DNA from 3 places in the Rhodoglobus galactosidasius genome. Region 2 is predicted to be linked to each of the others. Evidence: riboswitches for the same ligand, from Rfam matches in the RefSeq annotation. Region 2 holds a riboswitch; each other region holds the start of a gene.
The links. Region 2 has a riboswitch for thiamine pyrophosphate ahead of ACTJJW_RS11970 (ABC transporter substrate-binding protein). Riboswitches for the same ligand answer to the same signal wherever they lie in the genome.
Positions count from the first base shown of each region.

Region 1 (12,225 bases), on a different contig from region 2:
CGATTGCCATGCGTGCCCCGAGCGTGAGTCTCATGCTCGCTGGGCCGAGCGGTGGTGGCGGCTTAAGCGCGAGACAGATCAGCTGAGCCGTCAGATTCAGAACCGCACCGGTGCCGTCGCTAAGATTTTCGATCGGGTTACCGATGTTCTTACTCAGCTCAACTACATCGAACCCGGTGCTAACGGAGAGATGACAATCAACGAGCATGGCCGAATTCTTCGTCGCATTTATGGCGAACGCGACCTGCTCGTGGCTGAATGTCTTCGTCACGGTTTCTGGAAAGATTTGGATGCCGCGTCGATGGCGGCGATGGCAACCACTCTCGTCTATGAACCCCGACGCGATGAGGGTGACCTCAGCGACCGTTATCTTCCTCGTGGCCCGTTCCGCGAAGCCTTCGATAAGACGTCCACTCTGTGGGCACAGCTCGACGATCTTGAACGGGACAACCGTCTGCCGGGCAGCCAACCGCTCGCAACCGGGCTTTCGCTCGCGATGTACCGCTGGGCGAACGGCGCCAACCTCGACTCGGTGCTCGATCTGGCCGACATGGCTGCTGGCGATTTTGTGCGCTCAACAAAGCAGGCGATTGATCTTCTCGATCAGCTCTCAGTAGTTGCCGATGGCGACGTCGGTCGCACGGCGCGCAAAGCTCTCGACGGCATCCGGCGCGGAATCGTCGCTTACAGTTCTGTCGCTTAGGCTCAACAAGTGATGTTCCACAAACCCGTTGCCGTGCTGCCCCTCTGGGCCGCAGTAGTTACTGCACTCGCCTCAGGCCCGGTGCTGGATGCCGGATTCCCTGACAAAGATATCTGGCCGCTTACCTTCCTCGGCATTGCCCTCGTTCTTATCGCTGCGAGGGGGCGAAGTGTCGGTAGCTCTCTGCTCGTCGGGTTCCTTGCCGGCGCAGCATTCTATTTCACGCATATTCAGTGGGCATCGCTCTTCTTGGGGCCTGTGCCGATGTCTGCCTTGTCAATTCTCGAAGCGATGTTTTTCGCTGTGGGGACTCTCGCGATTACCTTGGCCTACCGATGGCTGCCGCGCGCGTTCGGCACGGGGTGGGGCTCCACGATCGGTCTAGCATTCGTTGTCGCCGGCTTGTGGACGGCACGAGAAGCGTGGGCGAGCGTGTGGCCGTATGGTGGATTCGCGTGGGGCCGAGTTGCGCTCTCTCAGTCCGAGAGTCCGCTTGCCACGCTTTTCGCGTGGCTCGGGATCTCTGGTGTCAGCTTTATCATGGTGCTCGTTGTCGCCCTCGCTCTGGCAGCACTCGAATATTTATGGTCGCGTTACCGCGAACTTCCCCTAGACAAGCGGTCACAGCATGTTTCTCGAGCACTGCGCACGGCATTCGTTCCTGTTGCCGTTTTCACGCTTCTCGTCAACACTCCAGCATGGGCTTCAGCGCCCGAAGGGTCGTTGCGGATTGGTGCCGTGCAGGGCAACGGCAAGGCGGGTTATTTCGATAAGCGGGATCGCGGCGACCTTCTCAACGCACAACTCGAGGCAACTGAACCTCTCTACGGCGAAGATCTCGATCTCGTCGTCTGGCCTGAAGGCGGCACCGACATCTCGCCGCTGAACAACAGCTATGCGGCATCCGCTTTTGACTATGTCGCTGAACGCGCCGGTGCACCTTTGATTTCCGGAGACATCACTGAACGTGACGGCAACATTTACAACAGTCAACTTCTCTGGATGCCGGGGGAGGGCGTCGCAGATATCTATGACAAGCGCCATCCCGTTCCGTTTGGCGAATATGTTCCGAACCGGGATTTCTGGTCGCAGTTTGCGCCTGACCTCATCGGACTCATCGGCCGCGATTACACTCCAGGAACTACTGACATGGTGTTTGATATCAACGGTGTCACCGTGGGTGTGAACATCTGCTTTGATATCGTGGATGATCAAATTCTCACCGAGTCAGTTGAGCAGGGTGCACAGCTCATCATCGCCTCATCGAACAACGCTGATTTCGGCCGCACCGATGAAAGCGCCCAGCAGTTGGCCATGGCGCGAATCCGCGCCCTTGAGCTCGGTCGCAGCGTTGTCAACATCTCTACTGTCGGTCTGAGCGCGATCATCGCGCCCGATGGAACAACGATCGCTGAGGTGCCCTGGTATACCGCGGCAGCGATGATCGAGGATGTTCCGTTGAGTAGCACCATCACGCCGGCCGTTTTCTGGGGTCGTGAGATTGAATGGCTCGTGTCAGGAATTGGACTCGGCGCGCTCGTCGTCGCGGCACTCGCCGGTCGGAGGAAGAGTGCCTAACGTCGTGGTGATCGTCCCCACGTACAACGAGATCGAGAACATTTCGTCGATTGTCGGCAAGCTTCGGCAGGCCGTTCCTCGTGCACACGTGTTGGTCGTCGACGACTCAAGCCCAGACGGCACAGGGGAGCGGGCCGACGAACTCGCAGCGGCAGATCCTGGCGTATCAGTGTTGCACCGGGGGAAGAAGGAAGGCCTAGGTAAGGCCTATCTTGCAGGCTTTGCGCACGCGCTCAACCATGGCTATGACTACATTGTCGAGATTGATGCGGATGGCTCGCACGACCCCACCGAGCTGCCTGCCATGATGAAGCTGGCCAAAGCCGGAAACGATCTCGTCATCGGGTCTCGCTGGGTAGATGGCGGCTCGGTAAAGAATTGGCCGTGGTTTCGGCACAGCGTTTCGCGAGCAGGCAATGCCTATGCGCGCATGGTGCTCGGGTCACACATCCAAGATCTCACGGCCGGCTACCGGGTGTTCCGTGCGAGCGCGCTAAAAGAGCTTGGCCTTGAAGGAGTCTCATCGCAGGGTTACTGCTTCCAAGTGGAGCTGGCTTGGAACTTAGAACGTGCAGGCTACCGAGTGGTAGAGCATCCGATCACATTCGTTGAGCGTTCAACGGGCCGGTCGAAAATGCATGCAGGAATTGTTGCAGAGGCACTGCTCAGGGTCACCGCCTGGGGGCTATCGGCGACCCTGAAAACAGTACGCCGTTAGGCGCCGATCTTCTGCTGACCGCGACGGGCCCGCAGGAAGTCGAGACGTTCCTGAAGAAGCTCTTCTAGTTCGGGACGCGTGCGACGCTCAAGGAGCATGTCCCAATGACTACGGGGGGTCTTGACGTCCACGAGATCGAGTTCGACGAGTTCGCCTTCGCTATCGAGGAGTGTTCCCTCCTGACCAGTCTTGGCATCGTGCCACTGCTGGGGCACCTCGGCGTCGGACGAAAACATCACTTCGAACGTGTTGCCGTCGGCTGCCTTATATGTGCTCTTTTTCCGCGGGGAAAACTCGACACCCTCTTCGCTCTGTAGGCTCTGGGTTCCAAGTCTCATGCCGCGCAAGCTGCGATCTGCCATCGTGTGGCCTCCTTCAATTCGCGGTTTCTACAAGTAATAGACCCTCTTGCTGAACGAATGCTTCCAAGCGCGCAGTGTTCACAGCGAGTTGTCAGTCTTTGACAACGATTTCGCTGCTGAGACGTGGATTATGCACTGCCTGGTTAGGAGCGCGAGTCCACTACTTCGAGGGCTAGATCTGCTCGATCGGTGACGATTCCATCGACTCCCAAATCGAGCAAGTGACGCATTCGCTGCGGTTCATTGATCGTCCACACATGCATCTCGAGTCCGAGAGCGTGCACACGGTGAATCATCCGCTGAGTGGTCACCCGCAACCCTAGCGCCTTCTCGGGCACTTGGATGGCGACGAGGCCGCTGAGCGCGCGGCGCGTTGCCGGCGAAATGCCTGTCTTGGCGCTGAGCAGCGCTACTAAGAAACGTCGGGCGGATGCCGAACTTGCCACCCCGGGCAGCTGTTCGACGGTCGCTGCGCGACGTTTCTCATCAAATGAGGTCACCAGTACGCGCTCTGTCGCTGAAAGATCTCGGATGGCGCGAACTGTGGGCGACACGGCCCCGCGGGACTTCACATCGATGTTGAATCGTGTCTCGGGGAAGGCATCGAGGGCATCGGAGAGCGAGCAGAACCCTTGACCGTCGCCGAGGTCGATTCGTCGCAGCTCCGCCATAGTGAGTTGCTCGACCTTGAGGTCTCGGCCTGCGACGCGAGTGAGGCTGGGGTCATGCGCGACGACAGCCAGACCGTCGAGGCTCGCGTGCACATCCGTCTCAATGTATTGAGCTCCGATTGCTACTGCCTTCGCGAAAGCGAGCATTGTATTTTCGGGTACATCGACCGCAAGCCCCCGGTGCGCGAACACGCGGGGACTTGCAGGGGAGAGGTACGACGAGTTGCCGCTAGCGCGCGACTGGTCCTTTGCCACTAAAGAATCCCTCACCAATGCCTTTGAGTGCTTCCGTCAGTTCAGACGGAATGATCCACATCTTGTTGGAATCACCGTTGGCAAGCTTAGGCAGCGTTTGCAGGTATTCATACGCAAGCAGCTTCGGGTCAGCATCGCCTTCGTGAATGGCGGCGAAGACGGTCCTGATCGCTGCGGCTTCACCGTCTGCACGGAGCACAGCAGCCTTTGCCTGACCTTCAGCTTCGAGGATGGAGGCCTGACGTGAACCTTCGGCTTCGAGAATCGCGGCCTGTTTGGTTCCCTCGGCGGTAAGAATCTGTGCACGGCGGTCACGCTCGGCACGCATCTGCTTCTCCATCGAGTCTTGGATCGAGAGGGGCGGGTCAATCGCTTTGAGCTCAACCCGGCCTACGCGGATGCCCCACTTACCGGTCGCTTCATCAAGTACGACACGAAGTTGCGTGTTGATGTTGTCGCGGCTCGTGAGCGCCTGTTCGAGGTTGAGACCACCAACGACGTTTCGCAGCGTGGTGGTGGTGAGCTGCTCGACAGCTCCCAAGTAGTTGCCGATCTCGTAGGTCGCGGCGCGAGCATCCGTTACCTGGAAGAAGACGACTGTGTCGATGGAAACGACGAGGTTGTCTTCGGTGATTACTGGCTGCGGAGGGAACGAAACAACTTGTTCGCGAAGGTCGATGAGCGGCAGCATCCGGTCGATAAATGGCACCAGGATGTTGAGTCCGGGCAGCAGAGTCTTGCGGTACTTTCCGAGGCGCTCAACGACTCCTGCGCGAGCTTGCGGAACAATGCGAATCGCACGGAACAGGGTCACGATCACAAATATGGCGAGTACAACGAGGAGTATCACCACGAAGATCTGGCCTATAAAACCAGCGGGATCAATCACTTTTCTTCCTTTCGCGGCGACTTTGTAGTCGCTCGAGGTTTGGTGGTGCGGGGTTCGGCTGCGGGATGCTTCGGGTCCTTGGGCTGGACGGTAGCAGCAGCGGGTTCAGGAACAACCACAGCGATCGCGCCTTCGATCGCCGCAACAGCTACGCGTTTGCCGACCGGGATGGCGGATGCGGGGGAGCGGTCGTCGATGCGAGCGGTCCACGTCTCTCCGTTGTCGAGCTTGACTTCGCCAACGCCGTTCGCGAATGCGCCGGTAACGCGTCCGCCGAGTTCGTAGAGTGCGTCGACGTTGCTCTTAGCCGGATCTGAGCCCTTTTCGAGGTTCATCAGCAGCACAGGTCTGATGGTGAAGATGAGCAGACCCGAGAAGGCAGCGGCAAGGGCAACCTGGAGCCACCACGGCCAGCCGAGCAAATTGGCGCCGAGGCCACCGATGAGTGTTCCTGCGGCGATCATGAGGAATGTGAACTCGAGAGTGAGCACTTCGATCACTATGAACAGCACGACAAGGGCAAGCCACAGGATCCACAAGTAATCGGTTAGATCAATGAGCATTGTGCTGCGCCCTTCATCGTTGCGCTGTTCGACAAATCTTCACTCCCGACGCTAGCACTTAGATCACTGCACGGCGCGGCTTCGACCGCTAAAGTTGCAGGGTGAATAGCGAAAATTCGAATCCTCTGGCAGCCCACTCGCTCGACGGCGTACGCGCGCTCATTACTGGCTCATCGCGGGGGATTGGTGCCGACACTGCCGCGTACTTTGCGCAGGCTGGCGCACGCGTTGCGATCAATTACCGCAACAAGGAGGCTCGCGCCCTCAAGCTGGTTGCACAGCTCAATGAGACTGACGGTTCAGCGATCGCTATTGGCGCCGACCTCACCGATCCCGAAACCGTTACGGCACTGTTCGACACTGTGAACGCTGAGTTCGGTGGCCTAGAAATTTTGGTACTGAACGCATCCGGTGGCATGGAGGGTGGCATGGCTGAGGATTACGCCATGCAGCTCAACCGTGACGCTCAGGTCAACTTCTTGACGGCGATGTTGCCGCTGCTGCACGAGGGATCGCGTGTTGTATTCGTGACGAGCCACCAAGCGCACTTCATCCGCACTGTTGAGACGATGCCCGAGTATGTGCCGGTTGCTCTCAGCAAGCGTGCCGGCGAGGATGCTCTGCGCGAGTTGATCCCAGAGCTCGCGGCTAAGGGCATCAGCTTTGTGGTTGTCTCAGGCGACATGATCGAAGGAACCATCACGGCTACTTTGCTGCAGCGCGCTAACCCTGGTGCAATCGAGGCTCGCAAGGAGGCTGCTGGCCGCCTGTACAACGTGAGCGAGTTCGCCGCTGAGGTTGCGTCGGCTGCTGTCGAGCCGATCCCCGAGAACAACACGCGTTACGTCGGCGATGTCTCAGACTTCCTCAACAAGTAACGAACTGCGGATGCCGGTGAACCGGGCTACCAGCCGTGTGCTGCTGTTCGATCGTGATCAGCGTTTCTTGCTCTTTCTCACGAAGGCGCCTGATACGAGCGGTATCGCGCGCTGGTTGACGCCCGGTGGCGGCGTGGATCCGGGGGAGTCGCACTACGAGGCGGCTGTGCGTGAACTTCAGGAAGAGACGGGGCTCGTGCTGCCCGATCTCGGCGAACCCGTGTGGTCGCACGATTTCGACGTCGAGTGGGATGCTGCCGACCATGACACTGGTCATGCCGTGTTCTACAGGGCTGTCACAGATGCTTTCGTGCCGTCTGACGCACTGTGGACCGATGATGAGCATGTGGATGTTCTCGAGCACCGCTGGTGGACGGTGGACGAGCTTGATGCAACAACTGACCGTTGTGAACCGGCGGAGTTGGTTGATGTGATTCGTGCCCAGATTGAGGATCGACGTGACGCATAGCTCGGCTGCGCCATCGAAGCCGATCTCTCGACAGCCTCGCCCAAAAGACAACGAACCATCGGCCAGTAGGTCACCTGCTACTCCACCGATGCCTAATTCCGGTTAGAGTGGGGTTGTCAATAACTAACCACGGGAGCTCGCACCAGCGAGCTGAGAGGACGGCTAGGGCCGTCGACCGTTGAACCTGTCCGGGTAATGCCGGCGTAGGGAGATCTGCCGAATGAGCACAATCGACGCTACACCTCTGTCCGCGGTCACCACGGGGGCCATCTGGGGCAGCACGAAGAGGTACGAAACGGTTGCCGGTTTCCCCGGCATGACTACGCCCGTGCGCCGGGTGAATCTCAGCAATGGTGACCACTTCGACCTCTATGATACGTCGGGTCCGTACACCGACGAGAGCGTCATGATCGATGTGGATGCCGGATTGCCGAAGACCAGGAACGACTGGGACCGGCCTGCACCGATCGATGGGGCCGCGACCCAGCTGGTCTGGGCGCGGGCTGGCATCGTCACCCCCGAGATGGCGTACATCGCTGCGAGGGAAGGCCTGCCGGTCGAACTCGTGCGCGATGAGGTCGCCCGCGGTCGCGCGGTTATCCCGGCGAACCACCGACATCCGGAGAGCGAGCCGATGATCATCGGTAAGGCGTTCGCGGTGAAGATCAACGCAAATATCGGCAGCTCAGCGGTCACTTCATCCGTCGCGGAGGAGGTCGAGAAGATGGTCTGGGCGGCCAGGTGGGGCGCGGATACCCTGATGGACCTGTCAACGGGCAAGGACATCCACCTGACCAGAGAATGGATCCTGCGGAATTCGCCCATCCCCGTCGGGACGGTCCCTATCTACCAAGCCCTGGAAAAGGTGAAGGGTGATCCGACCGCCCTGACCTGGGAGATCTACCGCGACACCGTGATCGAGCAGTGCGAGCAGGGTGTCGATTACATGACCGTGCACGCCGGGGTTCTCCTCCGGTACGTGCCACTGACGGCTAAACGTGTCACCGGGATCGTGTCCCGCGGCGGGTCGATTATGGCGGCCTGGTGCCTCGCGCACCATGAGGAGAGCTTTCTTTACACCCACTTCGTCGAGCTCTGTGAGATTCTGCGCCGCTACGATGTCACCTTCTCACTCGGTGACGGCCTGCGTCCAGGGTCCATCGCCGACGCGAACGACGAGGCCCAGTTCGCGGAGTTGCGAACCCTGGGCGAGCTGACCAAGGTCGCCAAGTCTCACGGCGTTCAGGTCATGATTGAAGGCCCCGGGCACGTGCCCATGCACAAGATCGTGGAGAACGTGCGGCTGGAGGAGGAACTCTGCGAAGAAGCCCCGTTCTACACGCTCGGCCCGCTCGCCACCGACATCGCACCAGCCTACGATCACATCACCTCCGCGATCGGTGCGGCCATCATCGCCCAAGCTGGCACGGCGATGCTCTGCTACGTCACACCGAAAGAACACCTCGGGCTGCCGAACCGCGACGATGTGAAAACGGGGGTGATTACCTACAAGATCGCGGCCCATTCTGCGGACCTGGCCAAACAGCATCCGCGTGCACAGGAACGAGACGATGCGCTCAGCCTGGCCCGGTTTGAATTCCGCTGGAACGACCAGTTCGCCTTGTCCCTCGATCCCGACACGGCCCGCAGTTTCCATGACGAAACCATGCCCGCTGAGCCGGCGAAAACCGCCCACTTCTGTTCCATGTGCGGGCCGAAATTCTGTTCCATGCGCATCTCAGCGGATGTCCGGGCGTACGCCGAAGAGAACGGCCTCACGAGTGCGGAGGCCATTGACGCGGGCATGGCCGACAAGTCTGCGGAATTCGCTCGGCTGGGCAGTTCGGTTTACCTTCCCATCCGGGCGATCTAAACGTCTGTCCACTTGGGTCCCCTCACGTGATGGCGCATCACGTGGAGCATTCGGACACGAGGTGCTCCGCCGGATGGGGGAGCGGAGATGAATACCCGTTGAACCTGTCTAGTGAGCACTAGCGAAGGGATATCGAACATGGCAACGCACGCCCTAGGCCTTGAGTTAAGCGCCACACCCCGGGTGCTGAGCATCGCCGGTCCCGGCGGTGCTGCAGGCAGGGAAGGCCGGCTAACCCAGCGGGGGCAGGTGGGCCAGGAGCCGCTGCGCGGCATCCATCGGGTCGTCCGCCTCGGTGATCGCGCGCACCACAACAACCCGGCTCGCGCCAGCCGCCACAACCTGCTCGATGTTCGTCAGGTCAATGCCGCCGATGGCATACCACGGCAGGACCCTTCCGGTCGCGGCGATCCGCTCCATCGCGTACTTGGCCAACTCCAGGCCGACCGCAGCCCGTCCGGGTTTGGTCGGTGTCGCCCAGAGGGGACCAACACAGAAGTAGTCCAGCGTCTCGGCGGCCAGAGCGGCATCGATCTGTCCCGGCGTGTGGCTAGAAAGGCCGATCGCGACCGTGTCGCCGAGCAGCCGACGGGCAGAGGACAGAGGCAGGTCCTTCTGGCCGATGTGGAAAACCGGGGCTTCGGAGAGTGCGGCGATATCGGCCCGATCGTTGACGGCCCAGAGTCGTCCGTGGCGCTCCGCGGCATCACGAAGGATGCCGAGGAGTTCCAGTTCTTCGGCAGCTTCGATGGCCTTGTCCCTGAGCTGGATGATGTCCACGCCACCGGCGAAGGCTGCATCCAGGAACTCGGCGAAATCGCCGCGCTCCGTCCGGGCATCGGTGCACAGGTACAGCCGGGCGTGATCATGGTCCATCTGACCAACAATAAAGGCGGTTCGGGGCAGCCGGTACCACTTCGGACACTGGTCGGAATGGAATGGTCCCGTGGCTGAGCGCGGCGTGGATGTTGTTGTCATCGGCGCGGGAATCGTCGGGCTGGGGATCGCTTGGACCGCGACGCAGTCCGGCCGCACGGTCGCCGTTGTCGACCCGGAACCCGCCAGGGGAGCGACGCATGCCGCCGCAGGCATGCTTGCTCCGGTTAGCGAACTGCACTACCAGGAGGAGGACCTCCTCACGTTGACGCTGGCCTCAGCGGCGTTGTACCCCGCATTCGTGGAGTCGCTGGGGGCGAGGACCATCGACGCCGGGTACCTGACCACCCAGACGATCACCGTCGGGGCGGATGCGGCCGACCGGCGATCGCTGGCCGACCTGCGTGAAGTACAGCAGAGGCACGGCCTGGCGGTGCAGCCGCTCACCATCCGCGAAGCCCGCGCCCTCGAGCCCTTGCTCAGCCCACAGCTGTCCGGCGCATTCACCATCGACCAGGACCACCAGGTCGACCCCCGACGGCTGGCCGCACAGCTCCAATCCTCGATCGGCCTGACCGCCGCCCGGCAGGGCTGGACCCACGACCACTCGATCCGGCAGAATGCCGCCGGGCTGCTGCACGAGAATCCGGCGGATGCCACCTCCCGCGTCACCGGGGTGATCCTGGCGGATGGCTCCACAGTGGCGGCCGGTGAGGTCATCGTCGCCAACGGCTTGGCTGCCAGGCAGCTGAGCGGACTGCCCGACCGGCTGACCCTGCCGCTGCGCCCGGTGTACGGAGACATCCTTCGGCTGCGCGTTCCAGAACACCTTCGGCCGCTCGTCACCGCCACCATCCGCGGCCTCGTCCGCGGAGTACCTGTCTACCTCGTTCCGCGCGACGACGGAACGGTGGTTCTCGGTGCCACCCAACGAGAAGACGGATCCGCCGCGGTATCGGCCCGCGGCATCTATCAGCTCCTGCGGGATGCCCAGGTGCTCGTGCCGGCGGTCGCCGAGCTCGAACTCATCGAAGTGATCGCCCGCGCCCGCCCGGGGACGCCGGACAACGCGCCGCTGCTCGGACGGGTCGCCAGCGGCCCAGGGCACCCACCCGACGACATCCCGGGCCTGATCATAGCCACCGGATTCTTCCGCCACGGTGTGCTCCTTACCCCCATCGCGGCTGAGCACTGCCTGCACCTGCTCGACGGCACGGCCGATGCCCGCTGGGATCGCTTCCGCCCCGACCGCTTTTCACCCGCCACCTCGTCTTCACCGCACCCCGAAGGAGTCCGTCCATGACTGAATCCCCACCTGCCGTGATCATGGTCAACGGCTCGGCCCGGACGCTGATGCTCGGCGAGACCGTCACCGACCTAGTGGGGGAGATCACCGGCCGCCGGATTGGCTACGACGGACAGCCAACGGACGGGAAGCGCCTCGGCGTCGCGGTCGCCCGAAACGCCGTCATCGTGCCAAGAAGCCAGTGGGCCGCAACGGCCCTCATGCCAGGCGACGACATCGAAATCGTCACCGCCGTACAGGGAGGCTAGACGTGACACTCACCACGCACATGTGCGGCGATTCGCTGGTGATCGACGGGATCTCATTAGGCTCGCGTCTGATCATGGGAACCGGCGGCGCGCCCAGCCTGGACGGGCTCGGCGCAGCGCTGCTGGCGTCGGGCACCGAGCTAACCACCGTAGCCATGCGCCGCCACAGCAAGGGCACCGCCGGATCCCTCTTCGAGCTGCTGGTCGACAACGGCATCCGCATCCTGCCAAACACCGCCGGCTGTTTCACCGCTAGGGAAGCCGTGATGACGGCCGAACTGGCCAGAGAGGCCCTCGAGACGGACTGGGTGAAACTCGAGGTTATCGCCGACGAACAGACGCTCCTGCCCGACGCCGTCGAGCTCGTGGATGCCACCGAACAATTAGTCACGCGCGGCTTCAAGGTGTTCGCGTACACCAACGACGACCCGGTGCTTGCGCTACGGCTCGAGCACCTCGGCGCCGTCGCTGTGATGCCGCTCGGCGCTCCGATCGGCACCGGCCTCGGCATCCTCAACCCTCACAACATCGAGCTCATCGTCGCCCGCGCCGGCGTCCCGGTGGTGCTCGACGCCGGGATCGGCACAGCCTCCGACGCTGTGCGCGCCATGGAGCTCGGCTGCGACGCCGTGCTGCTGGCCACAGCCGTGACCCGCGCGCAAGATCCGATCAGGATGGCCGACGCCTTCCGGCACGCCGTCATCGCCGGCAGGCTCGCCGCACAGGCCGGCCGCATCCCGAAACGCAAGCACGCGCTGGCCTCCTCCGCTATGGCAGGACGTCCGGACCTGTGAACGCGCTGGTCGAACCGGCCGCCGACCTCACCACGGCGGAGG
Region 1 covers NZ_JBQIAV010000002.1:163,745-175,969, forward strand. The annotation lists gene ACTJJW_RS03345 (DEAD/DEAH box helicase) at 1-703, shown strand, start outside; gene lnt (apolipoprotein N-acyltransferase) at 716-2,281, shown strand; gene ACTJJW_RS03355 (polyprenol monophosphomannose synthase) at 2,274-2,999, shown strand; gene ACTJJW_RS03360 (RNA polymerase-binding protein RbpA) at 2,996-3,361, opposite strand; gene ACTJJW_RS03365 (glycerophosphodiester phosphodiesterase family protein) at 3,505-4,287, opposite strand; gene ACTJJW_RS03370 (SPFH domain-containing protein) at 4,262-5,176, opposite strand; gene ACTJJW_RS03375 (NfeD family protein) at 5,173-5,739, opposite strand; gene ACTJJW_RS03380 (SDR family oxidoreductase) at 5,841-6,617, shown strand; gene ACTJJW_RS03385 (NUDIX hydrolase) at 6,592-7,086, shown strand; TPP riboswitch at 7,206-7,313, shown strand; gene thiC (phosphomethylpyrimidine synthase ThiC) at 7,307-8,959, shown strand; gene thiE (thiamine phosphate synthase) at 9,191-9,835, opposite strand; gene thiO (glycine oxidase ThiO) at 9,906-11,138, shown strand; gene thiS (sulfur carrier protein ThiS) at 11,135-11,389, shown strand; gene ACTJJW_RS03410 (thiazole synthase) at 11,410-12,183, shown strand; gene moeB (molybdopterin-synthase adenylyltransferase MoeB) at 12,180-12,225, shown strand, end outside.
Region 1: linked by a shared signal. The riboswitch ahead of thiC (phosphomethylpyrimidine synthase ThiC) and the one ahead of ACTJJW_RS11970 (ABC transporter substrate-binding protein) in region 2 are both predicted to bind thiamine pyrophosphate.

Region 2 (7,347 bases):
CGCTGCCACCCCCGAGGAGGTGTTCAATTTCATCGCCGCCTCCACCCCGCTTGGGAAGGTCACCACCCCGGCGGAATTCGCCGACGCCGTTCTGTTCTTCGCGTCCCCCTGGGCGCGGTCCGTCACCGGTCAGAATCTGGTGGTCGACGGCGGCCTGGTTATGAACTGAGAGGGTTCGTAATGCCGAACCCGCGCGAGCTCCATTTCAATGCGTTCCTCATGGGCTGCGGCCACCACAGCGCTGCTTGGCGTCGCCCCGGGTCGTCACTGGAGCAGCTCGGAGATATTGGTTATTACGAGAGTCTTGCTCAAACCGCGGAACGCGGCCTTTTTGACGCTGTGTTCTTCGCCGATGGGCAGTCCGTCGGCGACGTCACTGCCGGCCCCCGGTGGTTCTTCGAGCCATTAACAGCGTTGGCGGCGATGGCACGGGTTACGAACAGGATCGGTCTGGTCAGCACTGTTTCTGCCACCTTCTACACTCCCTTCCACGCAGCGAGGATGCTGGCCTCCCTCGACCACATCAGTAATGGACGGGTCGGCTGGAACGTGGTCACCTCCATGTTCGATGCCGAGGCCCGCAACCACGGGCTGGAGGCGATGCCCTCCCACGAAGACCGGTACAGCCGGGCGGCCGAGTTCATCGAGGTTGCGCTGCGCCTGTGGGACTCGTGGGCCGATGACGCCCTCATCCTGGATCGTGCCGGACTCTTCGCCGACCCGGCACGAGTTCGGCCGATCGATCACGCCGGTGAACACTTCCGCGTGGACGGCCCGTTGACCGTGCCACGGTCGCCGCAGGGCCGGCCGGTATTGTTCCAAGCCGGCGCGTCTGGGCAGGGCCGGGATCTGGCTGCCCGGTACGCGGAAGGAATCTACGCGGTCGCCCACGATTTGCAGAGCGCCCAGGATTATTACGCGGATGTGAAGCGGCGGATCGCCGCTGTCGGGCGCAACCCGGAGAACGTATCCATCATGCCGGGACTGGTCACCTATGTGGGCTCCACGGAGGCCGAAGCCCGCGCCAAACAGGCCGAAGTCGACGCACTGCTCCCGGCGGAGCAGTCCTTGGCCCAGTTGAGTGTGTTCGTGCAGGAGGACTGCAGCGGCTGGGAACTGGATGCCCCGGTGCCGCCGTTGGCACCGCTCGGCGACTTCAGCGGCCCGCAGGGCCGGTACGCCACGATTCTGCGCATCATCGAGGCGGAGCAACCCACAGTGCGGCAATTGCTCGGCCGGCTCGCCGCCGGGGGCGGCCATTGCACCATGCTCGGCACCCCGGAGCAGATTGCGGACCGGATTGAGCTCTGGTTCCACTCCGGCGCCGCAGACGGATTCAATCTAATGCCGCCCCTCCTGCCGGAATCGCTGGATGACTTCGTGGACGAGGTCATCCCGGTGCTGCAACGACGTGGACTCTTCCGTACCGCCTACACCGCCGGCACATTACGCGGGAATCTGGGACTGGAGCGGCCCATGGTGTCACTTCAGCGCTGAAATTAGAGTGACGTGCGGGATTGCTCGTGAAGAGTTGTGAGAAGTTCGAGTTCATGCTCCTTGAACACCGCCGAGGTCATCATCGACAACTGGCGTGGCCTCGGCAGGTCGATGGTGAGGTCCAGGCGCACAGACGTTGGCCGTGCGCTCAAAACGACTACCCTGTCGGCCAGGTAAATCGCTTCGCGAATGTCGTGGGTGATGAGCACTGCGGTCCACAAGTTCCTGGACCACATGCCCTGCAACCATGATTGCATTTCCGTGCGGGTCAGCGAATCCAGCGCACCGAACGGCTCGTCCAACAAGAGAACGTCTCGGCCCTGAACCACGGTGCGCAGTAGAGCGGCCCTCTGGCGCATACCGCCGGAGAGCTCGAACGGGTGCGATTTCTCGAAACCGGAGAGGCCAAAGGCCGGGAAAAGCGCCTGAGCGGCCAAACGGGCGTTCTGTTTACTCTCGCCGGAAGCTTCGAGGCCGAGAGCGGTGTTCTGAAGGATGGTGCGCCAAGGGAAAAGTAGGTCCTTCTGCGGCATGTAGGCACAATGCTCGCGTTCCCCCGTGGCGGCTACGCCATCGACGAGGACGTCGCCCGTGCTGGGCTTTTCCAGTCCGGCCATGATGTTGAACAGGGTGCTCTTGCCGCATCCACTCGGGCCGATGATCGAAACGAATTCACCTGGCTGTGCGGAGAAAGAGACGTTGTCGATGACCTGCCGTGATTGCCCCTTCCCGAGTTGAAAAGATTTACCAATGCCGCGCACCTCGACCTTGGGCGCGGCCGCCTGGGCGTCAGACATTCCGGCTCCTGCGTTCTTTCGAGTGCCACGGGATGATCAGCCGCTCGGCGACGTAGGTCAGGAGGAAGAGGCAGATGCTGATTGTCGTGGTGACCACGACGGCGGCGAGGACGAGGTCTGTGCGGAACGAGTTCTTCATCAGGGCCATGTAGATTCCGAGTCCTTGTTGGGCTCCGACGTACTCGGCAAAAATAGCCCCGGTGACCGCGTAGGCGATTCCGATGCGCAGTGCCGTGAAGAACGACGGTAGCGCGGAAGGAAGCCGCACGTAGACGAACTGTTTCCACCGGTTGGCGCCCATGCTCCGCAGCAGATTAGTGGCTTCATGATCGGTTCGATTGAAGCCGTCGATCAGTCCAACCGTGACCGGGAAGAACGTCACCAGTGCGATGACGATGACTTTGGGCAGCACACCGAAACCGAACCAGATGATCATCAGCGGCGCAATGGCGATGATGGGTATTGTCTGAGATGCCACCAGCAGCGGCATCAGTGCCCGCCGAAGCCACGGCGAGAAGTCGATCACGATGGCCAGGGCCCATGCGACCGTCAGGGAAACAGCGAAGCCCAGAAAGGTTGCGTGCAGCGTGGGTATGGTGTTCGCCCAGATGGCGTCCCGGGCGTTCCACCCCTGTTCCAGAATGCGCCAGGGGGAGGGGAGGATTGCCGGCTGCACTCGGCCCGCGGTCACGGCAATCTGCCACGCCGCCAGAAGAGCGATGACGATCACCAGAGAGGGAACCAGCGTGGTGAGTGCTGTTTTGACGCCCCGAATTGTTCGGCGGGGAACAGTTTTCGGCATGCTTTCGCCTCGAGTGCTCGTCGGTGCGGTCACAGTGTTCACCTGGTTCGAGTCGCGCGACCGGGAGCGTTACTTCTCGCTGAGGTACTGGTTGGAAAATAGCGTGGAGGTGTCCAGGGGCGCGGTAAGTGGGTCGCCGTTTCCGTCCACCAAGAGGTCGGCCTGGTAGAGGAAGTCGGCCAGTTGCTGCCACTGCGCGCTCGTTTGGGTGCCCACCTGGCCGGTGGCGTCTTTGAGGTAGTTAGCGCTCAATTCCTTCTGGCTGCGGTAGACGAGTTCAGTGTTTTCGAAGACGCCGGGGTTCGCGTCGATCAGGATCCTGGCCGCAGCCTGCGGGTGGTCAGCGGCGTACTGATACCCCTTCTGGAGGGCCTGAACGAACTTCTTGGTAGCACTGGCGTGTTCCTTGATCCAGCCCTTGTTTCCTTCGACGATCACCGAATATTGGTCGGGAACGCCGTAGTCAGAGAGGTTGAAGAACTTCATCGGAGTGCCGCGCAGGGACGCATCAATTCCCTCCCAGGTCGTGAAGGCCGACGTGAAGTCGACTTTGCCGGCATAGAGCGCCTCATAGGCGGAGGTACCGAGCGTGACCTGGGTGAACTCGCCGGTTCCGCCCGCATTCTTGATGGCATGGGACGCTTCCGTGGGAAAGGTAGCGCTGGGCCCGGCCATTCCGAAGATCTTCCCGTCGAGGTCCTTCGGGCTGGTTATGTCATCGCGGGACGCCAAAACACCAATCGCTGTGGCATCGTGCTGGAGCACCGACATGACCGAAACATTCCCCACCCCCGCTGCCGCCGCGAACGTGGCGGTGTTCTGGAAGCTGATGCCGAAGTTGGCGGCGCCCGCGTTGATGAGGGCGTCGGTCGACGACTGGCTATAGGGGAGCACCTGAACGTCCAGGCCCGCCTCGGTGAAATAGCCCTTGTCGATGGCTACATACAGTCCGGTGTGGTTTGTGTTCGGCGTCCAGTCGAGCGCGAAACTAATCGGCGTGGTCTCGGTGCCGGAAACGGAGCCTGGCGGTGACGCCGACGCGCAGCCGGTCAGCGCTGCCGTGGCCGCAAGTGCCAGGGCTCCGATCATTCCCCCTGCACAGCGTCGTCGATTGCGGACGGAATTATTCGAATGTGGTGCGTCCATTGTCGTGCCCTCCTTAAAGGGATTTGGGCACGGGATGTGAGATTGATGGCCTCCCTGCGCTGGCATGATCCAGATCAGGTTCAACGGTCGAAGCTTGAAGAGCTCCCTCTCAGCCCGGCTCACCGGACTCCCGTGTACAAAGGCGAGCATAACCGAGAATGGACCCGATGTGCTTCCGGTCCGCCGCATCCCACGGCGGCGGCGACTTGTTAGGCCTTCCCCGCGGCCCAGAGCTGGTGAAAATGGTGAATCGGGCCGCGCCCAGAGCCGACATGGAGATCGTCAGCACACCTCAAGCTGTCCTGAAGCCAGGCCTTGGTCACCGTCAGCGCCTCGTTCCAATCATTGTGCCGCGCTTGGAGAGTTGCCATTGCAGAGGACATTGAGCATCCTGTCCCGTGCGTGTTGAAAGTGGCCACTCGCGGGGCGCTCACCTGGATGGTCTCGGGGGTTGAGCTGCAATGGAACGGTCAGTCACGTTTAGATGCCTGTCGGGCGTGAGCTGGCGTGATTGGTCGTTCCGATGGGGGTCGTTTTGCGTTCCGGCGGGGGCGTAGGTTCGTCAGATGCCGGTGGAGTTTCTGAGTGATGATGAGGTCGCTGCGTACGGGCGGTTTACTGCTGCGCCGTCGCGGGCGGATTTGGAACGCGTGTTCTTCCTGGACGACGAGGATCGAGCCCTGGTCGCTGTCCGGCGGGGTGAGTATTCTCAGCTCGGGTTCGCGTTGAACCGCCCTGGGTTTCGTTCCGTCTGATCCTTTTGGAGGATGGAACTATGACTAACCCTTACCCAGCCGATTTTCGTGAGCGTGCGTTGCGGATGCTCGCGCAGGCTCGTCCTGATCACCTGTCTGATTTCGCTGCGGCCAGCCATGTCGCCGGCCGGCTTGGCGTGAATCCTGAGACGTTGCGGTTATGGAAGAAGCGTGCCAATATCGACGCCGGTCGTGAGCCCGGGACGACCTCCGAGGCGCAGGTGGAGATCAAACGGTTGAAGAAGCAGATCGTGGAGCTAGAGAAGGCGAACGAGATCCTGCGGTCTGCGAGCGTATTTTTCGCCACCGAGCTCGGCCGCACCTCGTCGAGATGATCCGCTTCATCGACGTGATGAAGGATCGTTTTGGGGTCGAGCTCGTCTGCCGCACGATGCGCGCAGCTGAGGTGGGATTCGTGACGGCCCGCGGGTATCGTGCGGCGAAAGGCCGCCCGGCGTCGGCGAGAACCCTGTCGGATCAGCTAATCGGCGGCGAGATTGCACGGCTTCACGCCGAGAACTATGGCGTCTACGGGGTCCGGAAAATGCATCGCCTGCTGAAGCGGCAGGGCTGGGAGATCGACCGGGATCAGACCGGGCGACTCATGCGAGCCCAGGGGCTGCGCGGCGTCAAACGGTCAAAGCGGGTGTTCACGACGAAATCGGATCCAGCAGGGCGACGCCCCACGGATCTCGTGCAGCGACGCTTCCACGCTGATGCACCGCGCAAGCTCTGGGTCGTTGACGTGACGTATGTGCGCACCTGGCAGGGCTTCGCCTATGTCGCGTTCGTCACTGACGTGTTCTCACGTCGTATCGTGGGCTGGAATGTCGCAGCGACGCTGAAGGCCGACATTCTGCCTCTTCAAGCACTGGACATGGCCGCCTTCGACGCCGGCGGCGACCTCACTGGGCTGACCCATCACTCCGATCACGGATCAAACTATATGGCTTTGGTTTACACGGACCGGATCGTGGAACTTGGCGCCATTCCCTCAACAGGGACCGTCGGCGACTCCTACGATAATGCGATGGCTGAGGCCATCAACGCGCTCTACAAGACGGAACTGATCCGTGCTCGCGGGCCGTGGCGCACCGTCGAGCAGGTCGAACTCGCAACGCTGGAATGGGTGTGGTGGTGGAATAACCAGCGCCTTCATTCCGAGCTCGATTACCGCACCCCGACCGAAGCCGAGAACGAGTACTACGCTGATGCTGAATCACTCTTGAGAGCGACCGCTTCCCAAGAGAAAACCTAGGAACGAAACCCAGGGCGGTTCACACCGCCTCGGACGGAAATGTGTCTCGTAACTGAAGCGCGGCGGATTCAACCGGTGTTGCAGACACCACTTGAATCCGCCACCCATGGGATACAAGACGGAGGTTCAGGGCCAACACCGCCAAGTAGCGGCGCGAGATCCCCGCTATTGAGCTCCGCGATTTACACGCTGGCCGCATGTGAGAGGGGTTCCATCGCCAAGTCGTTTGCGATGGAACCCCTCTTCTGGTTCTGGCCGGATGCTTCGGACTAGGCGTGGCTGGTGGCGCTCCACCGGCGCCACTCGTCGTCGACCGGAAATGTTCGGGCGCGATCGGCGCGGTGTCCTTGGCTGCATGCGCCTCCGGATATTTGCCGGAATCTGGCTTGAGCGTTGTGCCAACGTTCGACGAAGCCGATGGGGCCATAGCCGGCATCGGTGGTGTCATAGGAGACGGTCCATGCGGTTTGTAGCGCGGACAGTTCTTCTACGAGTGCTCCATGTCGCCACCAGCAATCCGGGATAACTTCGTTTGGGACTGAGAAGCGTTCGCAGATCCACTCGACCCACGAGCGCAGCTCTTCCCACTTCTCGCCGGCATCCTCATCCGGTAGCGCCCTCCAGTTGACAGCGATCGCCGCGATGCTTTCGGAGTCTGGATCGCGGTCGCTTTCTTCTTCAGCGAGGGCGTCGTCGATGTCGAATTTTTCGTAGCTCATGGTTGCTCCGGGGTTGTGGGGACTAGCTTTCGGCGCAGGGCGCGGAGTGCGAATGCGCTGGCGACTGGGCGGCTGCGCATAGTGCGCAGTACCTGGTCGCGGTCGAGAAGTCGATGTAATAACTCGTGGTGGGCGGGGTGCAAGCTCACCAGGTCGTTGTGGCTCTCTTCTGCTTTCCATCCGGTGGGTGTCTCTGTGACGCCGGAGTAATCGACGTGGTGGAGTTCCAGCTCGCGAACCTTTGCGATTCGGTTGCAGGCGGCGCAGCGCAATGTGTGGCCTGCTGCGCTTTCTTCGGCGAACCAGCGGGCTCGTCGGGCAAACCATGCGCGTGAGCGCAGGTAGCCAGTGCGGTATTTGTTGCCGCGTGCTG
Region 2 covers NZ_JBQIAV010000009.1:50,795-58,141, reverse strand. The annotation lists gene ACTJJW_RS11990 (3-oxoacyl-ACP reductase) at 1-169, shown strand, start outside; gene ACTJJW_RS11985 (LLM class flavin-dependent oxidoreductase) at 181-1,497, shown strand; gene ACTJJW_RS11980 (ABC transporter ATP-binding protein) at 1,500-2,294, opposite strand; gene ACTJJW_RS11975 (ABC transporter permease) at 2,287-3,096, opposite strand; gene ACTJJW_RS11970 (ABC transporter substrate-binding protein) at 3,166-4,185, opposite strand; TPP riboswitch at 4,277-4,386, opposite strand; gene ACTJJW_RS11965 (bifunctional hydroxymethylpyrimidine kinase/phosphomethylpyrimidine kinase) at 4,452-4,676, opposite strand; gene ACTJJW_RS11960 (DUF4158 domain-containing protein) at 4,809-4,997, shown strand; gene ACTJJW_RS11955 (transposase) at 5,018-5,332, shown strand; gene ACTJJW_RS11950 (IS3 family transposase) at 5,329-6,255, shown strand; gene ACTJJW_RS11945 (hypothetical protein) at 6,525-6,974, opposite strand; gene ACTJJW_RS11940 (hypothetical protein) at 6,971-7,347, opposite strand, start outside.

Region 3 (12,225 bases), on a different contig from region 2:
CTCGCTTTCGGTAATGATTGCACTTGCCAACGGTGCCTCCGCCGCCTGGCAGAAACACCCAGAGCGCGCCGCCGAAGCGCTCAGAGACCTCACCGAAGTAGGCCGAACCGCACAAATAGACATGCGCCGAATCCTTCAGATGATTCAAGAAGGCGATGCAGACTCGGCCGCAGACCTCTTGGAGTCGGGCCACAACCTGCCCAGCCTCGAAAACCTCGTCGAAACCTTCCGAGCGACCGGGCTTCCGGTGTCACTCACCATAAGAGGGGCACCGCTATCGTCGGATGTGACATTTGCGATGAGTGTCCATCGAATCGTGCAGGAAGGCCTCACAAATGCACTTCGCTATGCCGTCGACGCGACTCGTGTCGAGGTGACAATCACAGGAAGTGAACATCAGGTAGAGATCACCATTGTCGACAACGGACTCGCCGCGGCGACGGGACGCACCACTCGCGGCTCCGAACGTGGTCTTCTGGGCATCGCTGCACGGGCAAGAACCTACAATGGGATCAGCACAGCCGAGGCACTTCGAACTGGTGGTTGGCGCGTCGCCGTTGTTCTGGAGAAACCTCACCAAGGGCAGGAATCCAACGAATGACCCCCATGTCCGATACCTGTATCCGCGTGCTCGTGGTCGACGATCAACCGCTGGTCAGGAAAGGTAACTCTCTGGTTCTGGAGACGACGGAGGACATCATCGTCGTTGCTGAAGCCGAAAATGGTGAGCAGGCCGTGGCAGCCGCTGCGGAGCTGAACCCACAGGTCGTGCTCATGGACATTCGCATGCCCGGTATCGGTGGCATCGAAGCAACTCGCCTGATTACTCGTGCTAATCCCAACACTCGAGTGATCGTGCTGACAACATTCGATATCGACGAGTACGCGTTCGGAGGACTTGATGCGGGAGCAAGCGCATTTCTGCTCAAAAGTACCACCCCAGAACGCCTCACTCGAGCAGTCCGAACCGTTGCGGCAGGAGAAGCTGTTGTCGAGCCCCGCATCATCAAACGGCTCATCGAGGTTTATTCGAAACGGACTGCCTCAGTCGGACACCCTTCGCCGTTTCCGGTCGCCGATACCGCCAGCCTGTTGACCCCCAGAGAATTGGATGTACTGACCGCGATCGGTCAAGGACTGTCCAATTCGGAAATCTGCTCGCAACTCTATCTCTCCCCCGCAACCGTAAAAACCCACATCAACCGCGTATTCAGCAAGCTAAACCTGCGAGACCGAGCACAAGCGATCATTTATACCTACCGAAACGGGATCAGCGATTAAGCTCGTCCGGAACTGCTGACGATTTACTTGAATCGTGTGTTGGGGTTCTGAAGCCGCGAGCTATCATTCGGCTTTGAAGTCGTTTCTAGGCTCATTCCGGGTTTATTTTGTCCTAGTGATCGATGCCGAGTTCATCGAAGGGGACACCGTCGTCGAGCATGCTCCAAACGATGACGAGGAGCGTGTGTTGCAGCGCAGCGACGGCATGCAGGGCGCTGACACGAGTTAGAAGCAACGCTTTCTTGCCTGCTTTAGTGATGGAGCATGAGGTCTAGACGGACTCGGTCAGTTGTGGTCTAAAGAGAAGGATCCCGCGAACTTTCGGCGGGCTATCTGCCGGGCTACGCTCCACCGGCACGGCCGTCACATCGCAGTAGCACGCAGAACACTGGCCATGAGCACCAGCGATGCGCCGGAACCGGCGCGGCGGAGACCCCGCTTATAAGCACTTGAGATACACGGAAGGGACCGCCCTGGCGGACGGTCCCTTCCGTGTATCTGTCGGGCTGACAAGATTTGAACTTACGACCCCTTGACCCCCAGGGACGTTCAGCAGTGCGGTTTCCTGTTGTTTGCTGCTGTTGAATCCCTTCACCTGCGGCCCATTGCACGCTGGTGTTGTACATGTTGTGCAATGACTGTGCAACGGCCCGAACCGTTGCACCCATTTCCTGCCGAGGGTCATTCAGAGAATGAATCCTCGTTCGCGTGCCGCGTCTACTATCGGCTGAACTGCGTCGCCGAGAATGGCGCGAACGCCATCAATCACCACCCGAACCGCGTGCGCTTGGAGCCCACCGCGGGGAGCCGAATTGCGAATTCTCTCGGCTAGATGGGCGACAATTTCCGATCCATACGCGGAGAGTGTTCCATCGGGAAAGCTCGGGGCACGGTACTGCTCTCCCAGCCCAATCCCACTGCCCCGGAAGATATCGATCGCGTCGGGAATTCGCGCCGCCAGGAAAGGCACGGTGTCAGCCCAACGCGCCAATTCTTCGGTCTCCGCCGATCTCGGCAGACCCGCAACCCGCGCCATCAAATGGTCGCGGAGCCAGAGATCCCATACCTCGGCACCTTCCGCGCCTGGGGAGCCAAGAAGATGGACCACCGCAGACGCGAACTGCGCCGCGTGCTCGCCGTTCGCTGCCAGAACCGATTCGTCGAGAAGCCGCTGCCGCTCAGACCCGCTAATTCCGGCGAAAGTCACTACCGATGCCGCGAGGTTATAGAACTGGCGACGCAGACCTCGATCGCCTAGGTTGTCGAGTCGGCCCCATTCGGCGATCAGGCCGTCAAGAAAGCCCGCCGCAAGCATTCGGTCATCGAACCGAGGATTGTAGAGAAAACTCCCCCACACCTGACCCGCTGACGCCTCTTCACCAAAAAGCGGCAACAAGTTCTCCTCCACAAAACTCGGGTCCGCAGCGAATAAAAAGTAGCTCAAATTGGCGAGTGCCGGACGGGTTGCGTCGAGCGTTTGAGGCGGCCCGTTCAACAACCCCAAAAACGCGAACCGTTCCCCGTCGTTCAGCCCGCTCCAGTTGTCTCGATTGTGCCGCCAGCGTCGATCAACTTCGACCGCCCAATACGTCGCTACCTCACCGGGCCACGAGTTGAGAGCGAGAGAGGACGGCTGTGAGTCGGGGCCGTGCTCAAAGTCGGCATTGTGAGTGGACCACAAAGAGTTGGCCAGTCGCCGCAGAGCAGCGGTTACCGGCGATTCGTCGCTCTCAACTTCCCTGCGAATCAGTGCCAAGAGGAACTGGCCGATCGGCCGCGCCGACTTCTCGGTCTCTACCTCAGATCCGACGAGACCGATTATCTCCTCGGCCTCGTCGCCCAACTCGGCGCGCTCCCATCCGCCGATGATCGCCCGCCGAAGCTGTGGTTTGCGCTCTCCAAGGTCTTCACGATCATTGACTATGTGCCAAAGGCTCATGCCCAAGCTGGGCCGAAGTTCCGCTACGCGGCGGACCACCGAGAGAGCGTCATCCCAATCGGGCTCGTCAAAGTTACGTTCTGAATAGTCGCGGTTGAGCAAGTCATCGAACGCTGCGCCTAGGTCAATTTCAGCATCTCTAATGAAGTCCTCTGGCTCGATCGGGAGGTGGCCTCCCCAAGTCCCGCTCGATGACCAGTGATCGAAATCCGGATTATCTCGAACACCGAACGTGGGGTTGGCGGCCTGAGCCGTTGCGAATTCGGCTGCTGCTTCATCCCAATCGGGGACAGATTGCACGAGCCAAGCAAGAAGGTTGAAGGTCGAGTAGGCGATATGCCGGTCCCGATCGGACATGTCCTCAGGGAAGTCCGGCCCGAGCAAAGCAACGGCGAGCAATTCGGCGCGTACGGGGGCACCGGCATTTGGTAGCGACTTCGCGATCAGTCGAAACGCCTCGTGCTTCTCGTCGCTGATGTAGAGAACGTCTCGATCAAGAATCCAACGAAGCTTCTCGTCGGCAGATCTAGCCCCGTCTTCCGCCAGGATGTGTAAGGCGAGCCGACGAAATAGTGGCCTTCCTTGCTTCCACCAGCGCTCGGGAAGATCGGGAATTGAGGGCAACTCCTTCTCTCCGAAGTCCCGCAGCGCATCGATTAGGGCGTCCAGGGCAGCGGGATAGCGGTCCTGCTCGTGCGGCTCGATCGCAGAACGGCCAAACCCAAGGGGATCAAAGCTGAGGTGACCTTGGTAGCCATTAAGAAGGTCGTACGCACCGTTGAGCGCATCTTCGAGGAGTGGCCCAAGGATCTGGTCGTCCTCGTCCGCTTCGCTGATTGCACGGCGGAGGTGCGCGCTCAAAGTGTGTTCGTCTGTGTGCCAGGCCACTTCGACGTCGGGCGGTGTTTCCCCGTCATCTTCTTGCAGGAACCAGTTCCTCTTAAGGGTGAGGAACGGGCGCAGCGCAGCACGGATTACCACTAGGGGCTCAACGCGAACGGTTGGCTCGTAAGGGATGAGCATGCCGAGATCGGGGGGCGCGGAGTGTCTATGAATAGAAGTCGCCAGCAGCGTTTTCCATCGTCTCCCCGCGAGCTCGTCCTCTGCCGACAGCCGCTCCGCGGCGAATGACGCCGCATTGACCAAGTTCGGGTGAAATCGCTGTCCAAGCCTTTGGACTGCTTGAAGAGCCGCCCCATGCTTGGCCGGGTCGGCAATAAAACTGCCGAACCAGTCAGCGAGCACCAAGGTTGACTTCTTCGCTGCTGCTCCGGTGAAGAGCGCCTTGAATCGGGGACGGCCTTCCGCCCACTGAAGCCAAGGAATCGTGTCGGCCACCGAGGTAAAATCCCTCGCCCCCTCGATGGTCCGCAGCCGCCGTACGACATAGTCACGGTCGACCGGCGTCATAGACGTGCCGCCCTCGACTATCTTGCGCATACGTGCGCGATGATCGAGTTGCCCCATACGCGCTCGGGAGTCCCAAGCTTGCAGCGCCGCGAGTAGAGCGGAATGATCCGTTGCTGTGCCGGGATAGCCAATCGAACGGATGCCGAGATGCCTCCATTTGGCATCCTCGGGCGCGTTGGTGAGAACATACCGCCGCGTCTTGGACGGAAGGCCAAGAGACAAGTACCGCATGATCGGATCGCTCAAGCTGTAGCCGATGAACACCACTGCAAACTTCTCGAACATCTTCTGGAGAAACCGTGTCGCCCATGCATCGTTGAGATATGCACGCCCAAAGTCGCGATCAGTCAACACAAGCTCTCTAGACGCTCGGACGACCGACCCGTGCAAGTGGACTACACCTGTGAACTTGTCGCCCATGGGCAAAGCGGGACCTATCCACCGATCATCGAATGGGACCGACTCGGTCAACGCGGCCGACGACAAATGATCGTCGAAGTTTGTAGTCACAACTCGCGCTGCCCCCATGGATGACGCTAGCCGCGCAATAGCGGTGTGAGTCGGGTTTGGTGCAGAGTCGGGGTGAGAGATGATCCTGTGAGCGTGCGCGTGGACGTCAAAGTTGGAGGGCATCGAGCCGATAAACAGGTCAATGTCGATGTCCTCATCGAACGGCACCCGCGCGTCGTCGGCCAGTTGGCGGGCAAGCTCCTTGAAGGACGGCAAATTGGAGGGATCGTCGATGGAAGCGCCCGCACCGATGAAAAACACCAGGCGCCGTTTCGCGTGGGCATCAACGATCTTCTCAGGAAGGTCCACGCCGTCCGTGATGAACACAATCTCCTCCGATCGGCAGAATGCTAAATATGGATCCAAGAGTATCGCTCAACACGATGATCGTTCGCGCTCCCCGGCACGACGAGTCCAATCCCTGCACAATGCTGTGCAGGTGTTTGCACCCGTTGGGTCGCGAACGCTGACGCAGCACTCCCCCGAATGGCGCGCGCGGCGTACGCTGATTTGAGTACCCTAGGGACGCCTACGTCTCGCCGCTCAGCGTGCTGCTGAGAGTGTTTGCGCGATCGCCAGCGGCCGCCCACACTGATTCGATTACTGAGCCCGCTGCACTCTAATGTCCTCGTATGCTTCACTGATGGAAACTTCATGGTGGAACGTAGCCGGAGCGCCGACGCCCGATGAATGGTCGGCATTGTTCGCGGGTCTCACACTCGTTGCTGCGGTCGTCGCCGCAGTGATCGCACTCGGACAACTGCGAGCGCACTTCGCCACGGAGCGAGCACGGAGCCGCCCGTATGTGATCGTCGACTTTGCTTTCAAATCAATTCTTATGCAAGTTGAAATCAAGAACATCGGGGTGACGGCCGCGAGCGATGTGATCCTGCGCGTCGATCCACCATTTGAGTCCGGCCTACGCGATCAGGCGGCTACCTTGAACGCAGTTTTCGCGGATCCTTCGCAAGTTTCGATGCTTGCCCCCGGCCGCCGAATCTTGTACACGTTCGATCGAGCACCCGATTACTACAAGGAGAAGCGACCGGAAAAGTACTCTGTGACGGCCACCTACTCTGATCTTCCGCAGCAGCACCGCCGACCGTGGCGTCGTTGGTGGCGGAAGGAAATTTTGCGATACACCGACACCTTCGTCCTTGACTTCCGACAGTGGAGTCAGGCCAGCACAGAGTCGGACTACGACAACATGAATTGGAACATCGCGTCACGCCAAGAGAAGCGGACAGAGCGCATCGCAAAGTCGTTGCAGTCGATCATGAACACCGCCAAGGCTCGTAGTGACGATCTTCTCGACGACCTGACTACGCGCGACGTAGTGCAACAAGACGAACTCACGAACGACTCGTCGATCCAACACCCAGTCGATGCGCCACAGCGCAAGCCGGAACCCGCATGATCTGCGTAATTCCGAGGCTTCTCATTGTCGGGCTGCGCCCCACCGGCACGGCCGTCACATCGCAGTAGCCCACAGCGACCGAGTTGCTCGCGGCAGCGATGCGCCGGAACCGGCGCGGCGGGGACCCCGCTTATAAGACCTCGGGATACACGGAAGGGACCGTCCTGGCGGACGGTCCCTTCCGTGTATCTGTCGGGCTGACAAGATTTGAACTTGCGACCCCTTGACCCCCAGTCAAGTGCGCTACCAAGCTGCGCCACAGCCCGTGACAACTCAAATAGCTTACCGTGGAAACGGAGTGCCCGCGTTCATATTGAGGCCCAAAACGGGCGCGGGAGCCAGATCAGGTCTGCGCGACACCAAACGCAGCGGCGAAGAACTCGCGTTCGTGCTCCGTGGAGGCCACGAAAGTGGTGAGCATCGCATCCCGAACCTGCGGGGTTGCATCTGCTGCGAGCGCCGTCACTACCGTGATGGCCTGCTCCGTGGCATCCGTGAACTCCTGATCGGCGTAGGTCGTCAGCCAGTCAGCGTAGGGGTGCTCGGCGTGCGCTAGCGGGTGCAGGCGCGAACCGACGTCGTGGTACACCCAGAAACACGGCAACAAGGCCGCAACGAGCACCGCATAGTCACCACGGGCAGCTGTTGCGAGCAAATGGTTGAGGTATGCCGTGGTTGTCGCACTGGGTGAAGCAGCGAACACCTCGCCCTCGGGAGACCACGACTCGTGCAACTGCAACTCCGTCACAATGCAGGCCTCAGCACTCGACGCCCAAAACGCTTGCTCCGCCGCTGTGGGAGCCAGCCGGGCGGCTTCGGCGAGCGCCCGCGCATAATCCCGCAGATAGAGCGCATCCTGAGCCAAATACCACACGAAGTCGGCACGGTCGAGGGAACCATCGCCGAGGGCACGCACAAAGTCGCCCCCATCAATCTGCGCCCGGATGCCCGCCACCTCAGCCCACCAGTGCTCCCGCACCTCAGCCGGCGTCGGCGCCGTCACCACACCCCCGCGCTGCCACAACCCCGCAAAATGGTTGATGGGACCATGCCCGCTCCCCACCTGCAACGCCGCACCGGCACGGATGCTCTCGCTCAACCACCGCTTCGACTCCCCTACAGCGGCAGCCCAATCACCCGTCGCCGCAATGCGAGTGGCTAGAGCGCTCGAGAGCGAACAGCCTGTTCCATGCGTGTTGCTGGTGTCTATGCGGATGCCGGCAAACTCAGTCACGACCGGGGCGTTCCCGGAACGGGCATCCACCAGCGCATCCGGAGCCTCCACCCCACTCAAGTGTCCGCCCTTGGCCAGCACCCGCACCCCGTAGGACGCAGACACCCGCGCGGCCTGCGCCAGCACCTCAGGCCAGGTCTCGGCGGCAGGTTCCGCGGCAATGATCGCCAGCTCCGGAATATTCGGAGTCACCAGGTCACACAACCGCACCAGCTCCCGCAGCGCCTGCTCAGCCTCCGCATCCAACAACCGGTCGCCGCTCGTCGCCACCATCACCGGATCAAGCACCACCAGGGGCGGCTGCACCTGCTCCAGCCACGAACGCACCACAGCAACCACCTCGGTGGTAGCGAGCATCCCGATCTTCACCGCATCGATCGCTATATCGTCACTGAGCGCATTAAGCTGCTCCCGCAAGAACTCGGCCGGAGGCACATGCACACCGCGCACCCCCAGCGTGTTCTGTGCCGTCAATGCCGTAATCGCCGCCATACCGTAGCCGCCATTGGCCGCAATCGACTTCAGGTCAGCCTGGATGCCCGCACCACCCGACGGATCACTACCGGCAATACTCAGAACGCGAGGCACCGCGGTCACCGTGGTCATTGGGGGCAGTGGTGGCGCTGTTGGCACCGTGGGCACACCGCGCGGTTCGAATGCTGCCCCGCTCATGCGTCTTCCCCTTCGCTCTCTCCCACAGGTTCGCCAGCCCAGGCTTCGGCGAGCGCCCGAACCGCTTCCCGCGGATCAGCCGCACCACAGATCGCCGACACCACCGCGGCGCCATCCGCACCCGATGCGCGCAGCAGGGGCAAGTCATCCACCCCGATGCCACCAATGGCGACTGTCGGCAGGGTGCTCATCGCAATGAGTGCCGCAATGCGTGTGTGCCCCAAAGCCTCAGGGGCATCGACCTTACTCGTTGTGGGGTGCAGGGCACCAATACCGACATAGTCGACACCCGCCGTGCGCACACCCGCCTCATAGAGTTGATCGCCGGTCGCAGCGCTCAGCCCGACAATCGCATCGAGGCCGACGAGCGCGCGCACCGCCGAAACGGGCAAATCTCCCTGACCCACATGCACGCCAGCAACCCGGGCACCCATCTCGCGGGCGGCCAGATACACATCGACCCGATCATTGACGAGCACCGGCACCGTCAGCCCCACCGCCGTGGACACCCGCAGCACCAGATCAAGAAAATCTCGGGCCGGCATGTCCTTCTCGCGCAACTGCACGATCGTCACTCCCCCGGCAACAGCCTCAGAGACGAGATCAACAAGGTCGTGTCCGGCAGCGTGTGCCTGGCCCGAGTCAGTCACCAGATAGGTAGAGAGGTCGAAGCTCTCGCGGTAGCCGGTCACAGAACCGCCGCTCATACGATCACCGCCCGCGCCGCAATGTCATCAACCGAGACTTCGTTCAGTGCATCGAGCAGGGCCACCGCAAAACTGCCGGGCAGTGCCGAACGCTCGGCCGCCAGATCCGCCGCCACCGTGTACACAGTCGTCGCAGCAACCGCAGCAGTCAGACTATCGGGGGTGACCGCAGCAAACGCCGCCATGAGCGCACCCAGCGCACAACCGCCACCCGTCACCCTCGTGAGCACCGGATGCCCGTTCGACAGCCGCACAACACTCTCGCCGTCCGTCACCACGTCAGTCGCTCCCGAGATGGCAACAGCACCACCGGATGCCCGAGCCAGGCTCTGCGCGGCGGCGAGCGCGTCATCCACACTGTTCGTACTGTCGACACCACGACCACCAGCACCGAGTTCGGCGAGCGCCATAATCTCCGAGGCATTGCCGCGCACGATCGACGGGCCAAGTTCGCGCAGTTGGTGGGCGAGAGGAGTGCGCACCGGCAGAGCACCGATCGCAACCGGGTCGAGCACCCACGGCGTTCCGGCAGCATTGGCAGCAGGGGCAGCTTCGAGGGCAGCGGCCCGCTGTTCAGCGCTGCAGGTGCCGAGGTTGATCAGCAGCCCAGAAGCGATACCGGCAAAAATGCCCGCCTCATCCGGAATATCGACCATCGCCGGAGCCGCACCCACCGCGAGCAGAGCGTTAGCGGTGAAGCCCACCACCACGCTATTGGTGATGCACTGAACGAGCGGCGACGACGATCTCACCGCCTCGAGCGCATCTTGAGTGGCAGTGAGTAGGTGTGGTGGCGTACGCGACATGCACGACATCCCTTCGCTAGTTCTAACTAGATCAGGTTCGACGGGTGTGATCTCAGCCCCGCAGGGCACCCCGTGTCACAAGTTGTTCCTCCACGATAGCGGGTTGGCGCGGGCTCATGTTCGCCTCAGGCGGAAGCGAATGTGGACTATTTCACTGACGGATGTCGTTGGCTTCGGTGACAATAAAGATGACGTTAGATTTGTGCGCCCATTTCAACCCCGGCTGCTGCTTCGTCCCACGATTTGCACGACGCTATTTGCAGCACGACAGGATCCCATGACCAGCACGACGCCGATTACCGGCAGTATCCCCCTCATTGAGCGCGGGACACCCGGGCCAGAGGCAGCGGTCGATCACAGTGGTCGCAACCGCCTCGTTATCGCCCTCATGCTTGCGGCGACCTTCGTGGTGTTCCTCAACGAGACCTCGCTCGTGGTCGCTATCCCCCGCATCATGGCCGACCTGGGCATAGAGCCCAGCACCGCCCAGTGGTTGTCGACCTCGTTCATGCTGACGATGGCGGTAGTGATTCCGATTACCGGATTCCTCATCCAACGCTTCTCGACCCGCAGCATCTTCATCACCGCGATGTCCCTTTTCACCGCCGGTACCCTGCTGGGAGCTATTGCGCCAACGTTCCTCGTGCTCATCGTCGGACGGGTGATTCAAGCCTCGGGCACCGCCATGATGCTTCCGCTGCTCATGACGACCGTGATGACCCTCGTACCCCCGGCAACTCGCGGCAAGACCATGGGAAACGTCTCCATCGTCATGTCGATGGCGCCCGCAGCTGGACCCACCGTTGCCGGACTCGTCTTGGCCGTCTTCGACTGGCGCTGGGTGTTCATCGTGATGATCCCCATCTCCGTCACCGCACTCGTGCTCGGCATCACCAAGGTCAGAAACGTTACTGACCCCCGCAAGGTGTCGATCGACGTGCTGTCCGTCATCCTCTCGGCCGTAGCATTCGCCGGCCTGATCTATGGGCTCTCGAGTCTCGGCGAATCTGCCAGCGGTGACCCTGTTCTCATTGCCCCCGGCATCCCGATCGCCGCCGGAGCGGTCAGCCTTGCGCTGTTCATCATCCGTCAGCTCAAGTTGCAAAAGACTGACAGCGCGCTACTCGACCTGCGCACCTTTGCCGCCCCCGGCTTCGCGATCTCCATCGGCCTCATGATGGTCATGATGGCGGCGCTATTCGGCACCATCATTCTGCTGCCCATGTTCACTCAAAACGTTCTCGGACTCGAACCCATCCAGAGCGGACTTCTCGTGCTGCCCGGCAGCCTCATCATGGGTCTGCTTGGCCCCGTAGTCGGCCGCCTCTATGACAGAGTCGGCCCCCGGCCCCTCATGGTCCCGGGGTCGATCCTGGTGAGCGCATCACTATGGAGCTTCACCATGCTCTCCGAAACCAGTTCACCGTTCATGGTCGTCGCCATCCACATCCCCATGAGCATCGGCCTCGCCTTCATGTTCACACCGCTGTTCACCTCGGCGCTGGGCACACTCAAACCGCACCTGTACTCACACGGCAGCGCCACCATCGGCACCGTGCAGCAACTTGCCGGCGCCGCAGGAACAGCACTGTTCATCGCCTTGCTGACGGTTCAGTCGGTCGCTCTGGCCTCAGACGGCGCGACAGACACCGTCGCCCTCGCCGGCGGCGTTCGCCTCGCCTTCATGGCTGGCGGAATCATCTCGCTCTTCGCCGTCGTGGCCACGTTCTTTGTGAGGCGCCCCGCATCTGAGTTGCAGCCCAGCGAAGCACCCGCAGGCCACTAGCGGCCACTGCGTAATGCCAAACGGCGAGTCGCCTCTCGAAAGAGAGTGACTCGCCGTTTGGCATTTCAACAACTACTTACGCTTGCGCTTCTCACGAACACGCATGTTGACCTGGATGGGCGTGCCATCGAAGCCGAAGATCTCACGCAGTCGACGCGTAATGAATCGACGGTACTGCGGATCCAAGAATCCGGTCGTGAAAAGCACGAACGTCGGTGGGCGGCTTGATGCCTGCGTGCCGAACAGGATGCGCGGCTGCTTGCCACCACGAAGCGGGTGAGGATGCTCTTGCGTGAGTTCAGCAAGAAGCGCGTTGAATTTTCCGGTCGGAACGCGGGTATCCCACGACTCCAGCGCCAATTCGAGAGCCGGAACCAGCTTCTCCATGTGGCGACCAGTCTTTGCCGAGATGTTTACGCGAGGCGCCCACGCAACATGCGACAGGTCCTTGTCGATTTCGCGT
Region 3 covers NZ_JBQIAV010000013.1:20,199-32,423, forward strand. The annotation lists gene ACTJJW_RS13815 (sensor histidine kinase) at 1-601, shown strand, start outside; gene ACTJJW_RS13820 (response regulator transcription factor) at 598-1,281, shown strand; gene ACTJJW_RS13825 (hypothetical protein) at 1,355-1,510, shown strand; gene ACTJJW_RS13830 (SIR2 family protein) at 1,967-5,467, opposite strand; gene ACTJJW_RS13835 (hypothetical protein) at 5,784-6,557, shown strand; tRNA gene ACTJJW_RS13840 (tRNA-Pro) at 6,750-6,823, opposite strand; gene ACTJJW_RS13845 (bifunctional hydroxymethylpyrimidine kinase/phosphomethylpyrimidine kinase) at 6,901-8,463, opposite strand; gene thiE (thiamine phosphate synthase) at 8,460-9,170, opposite strand; gene thiM (hydroxyethylthiazole kinase) at 9,167-9,976, opposite strand; TPP riboswitch at 9,968-10,059, opposite strand; gene ACTJJW_RS13860 (DHA2 family efflux MFS transporter permease subunit) at 10,254-11,762, shown strand; gene der (ribosome biogenesis GTPase Der) at 11,835-12,225, opposite strand, start outside.
Region 3: linked by a shared signal. The riboswitch ahead of thiM (hydroxyethylthiazole kinase) and the one ahead of ACTJJW_RS11970 (ABC transporter substrate-binding protein) in region 2 are both predicted to bind thiamine pyrophosphate.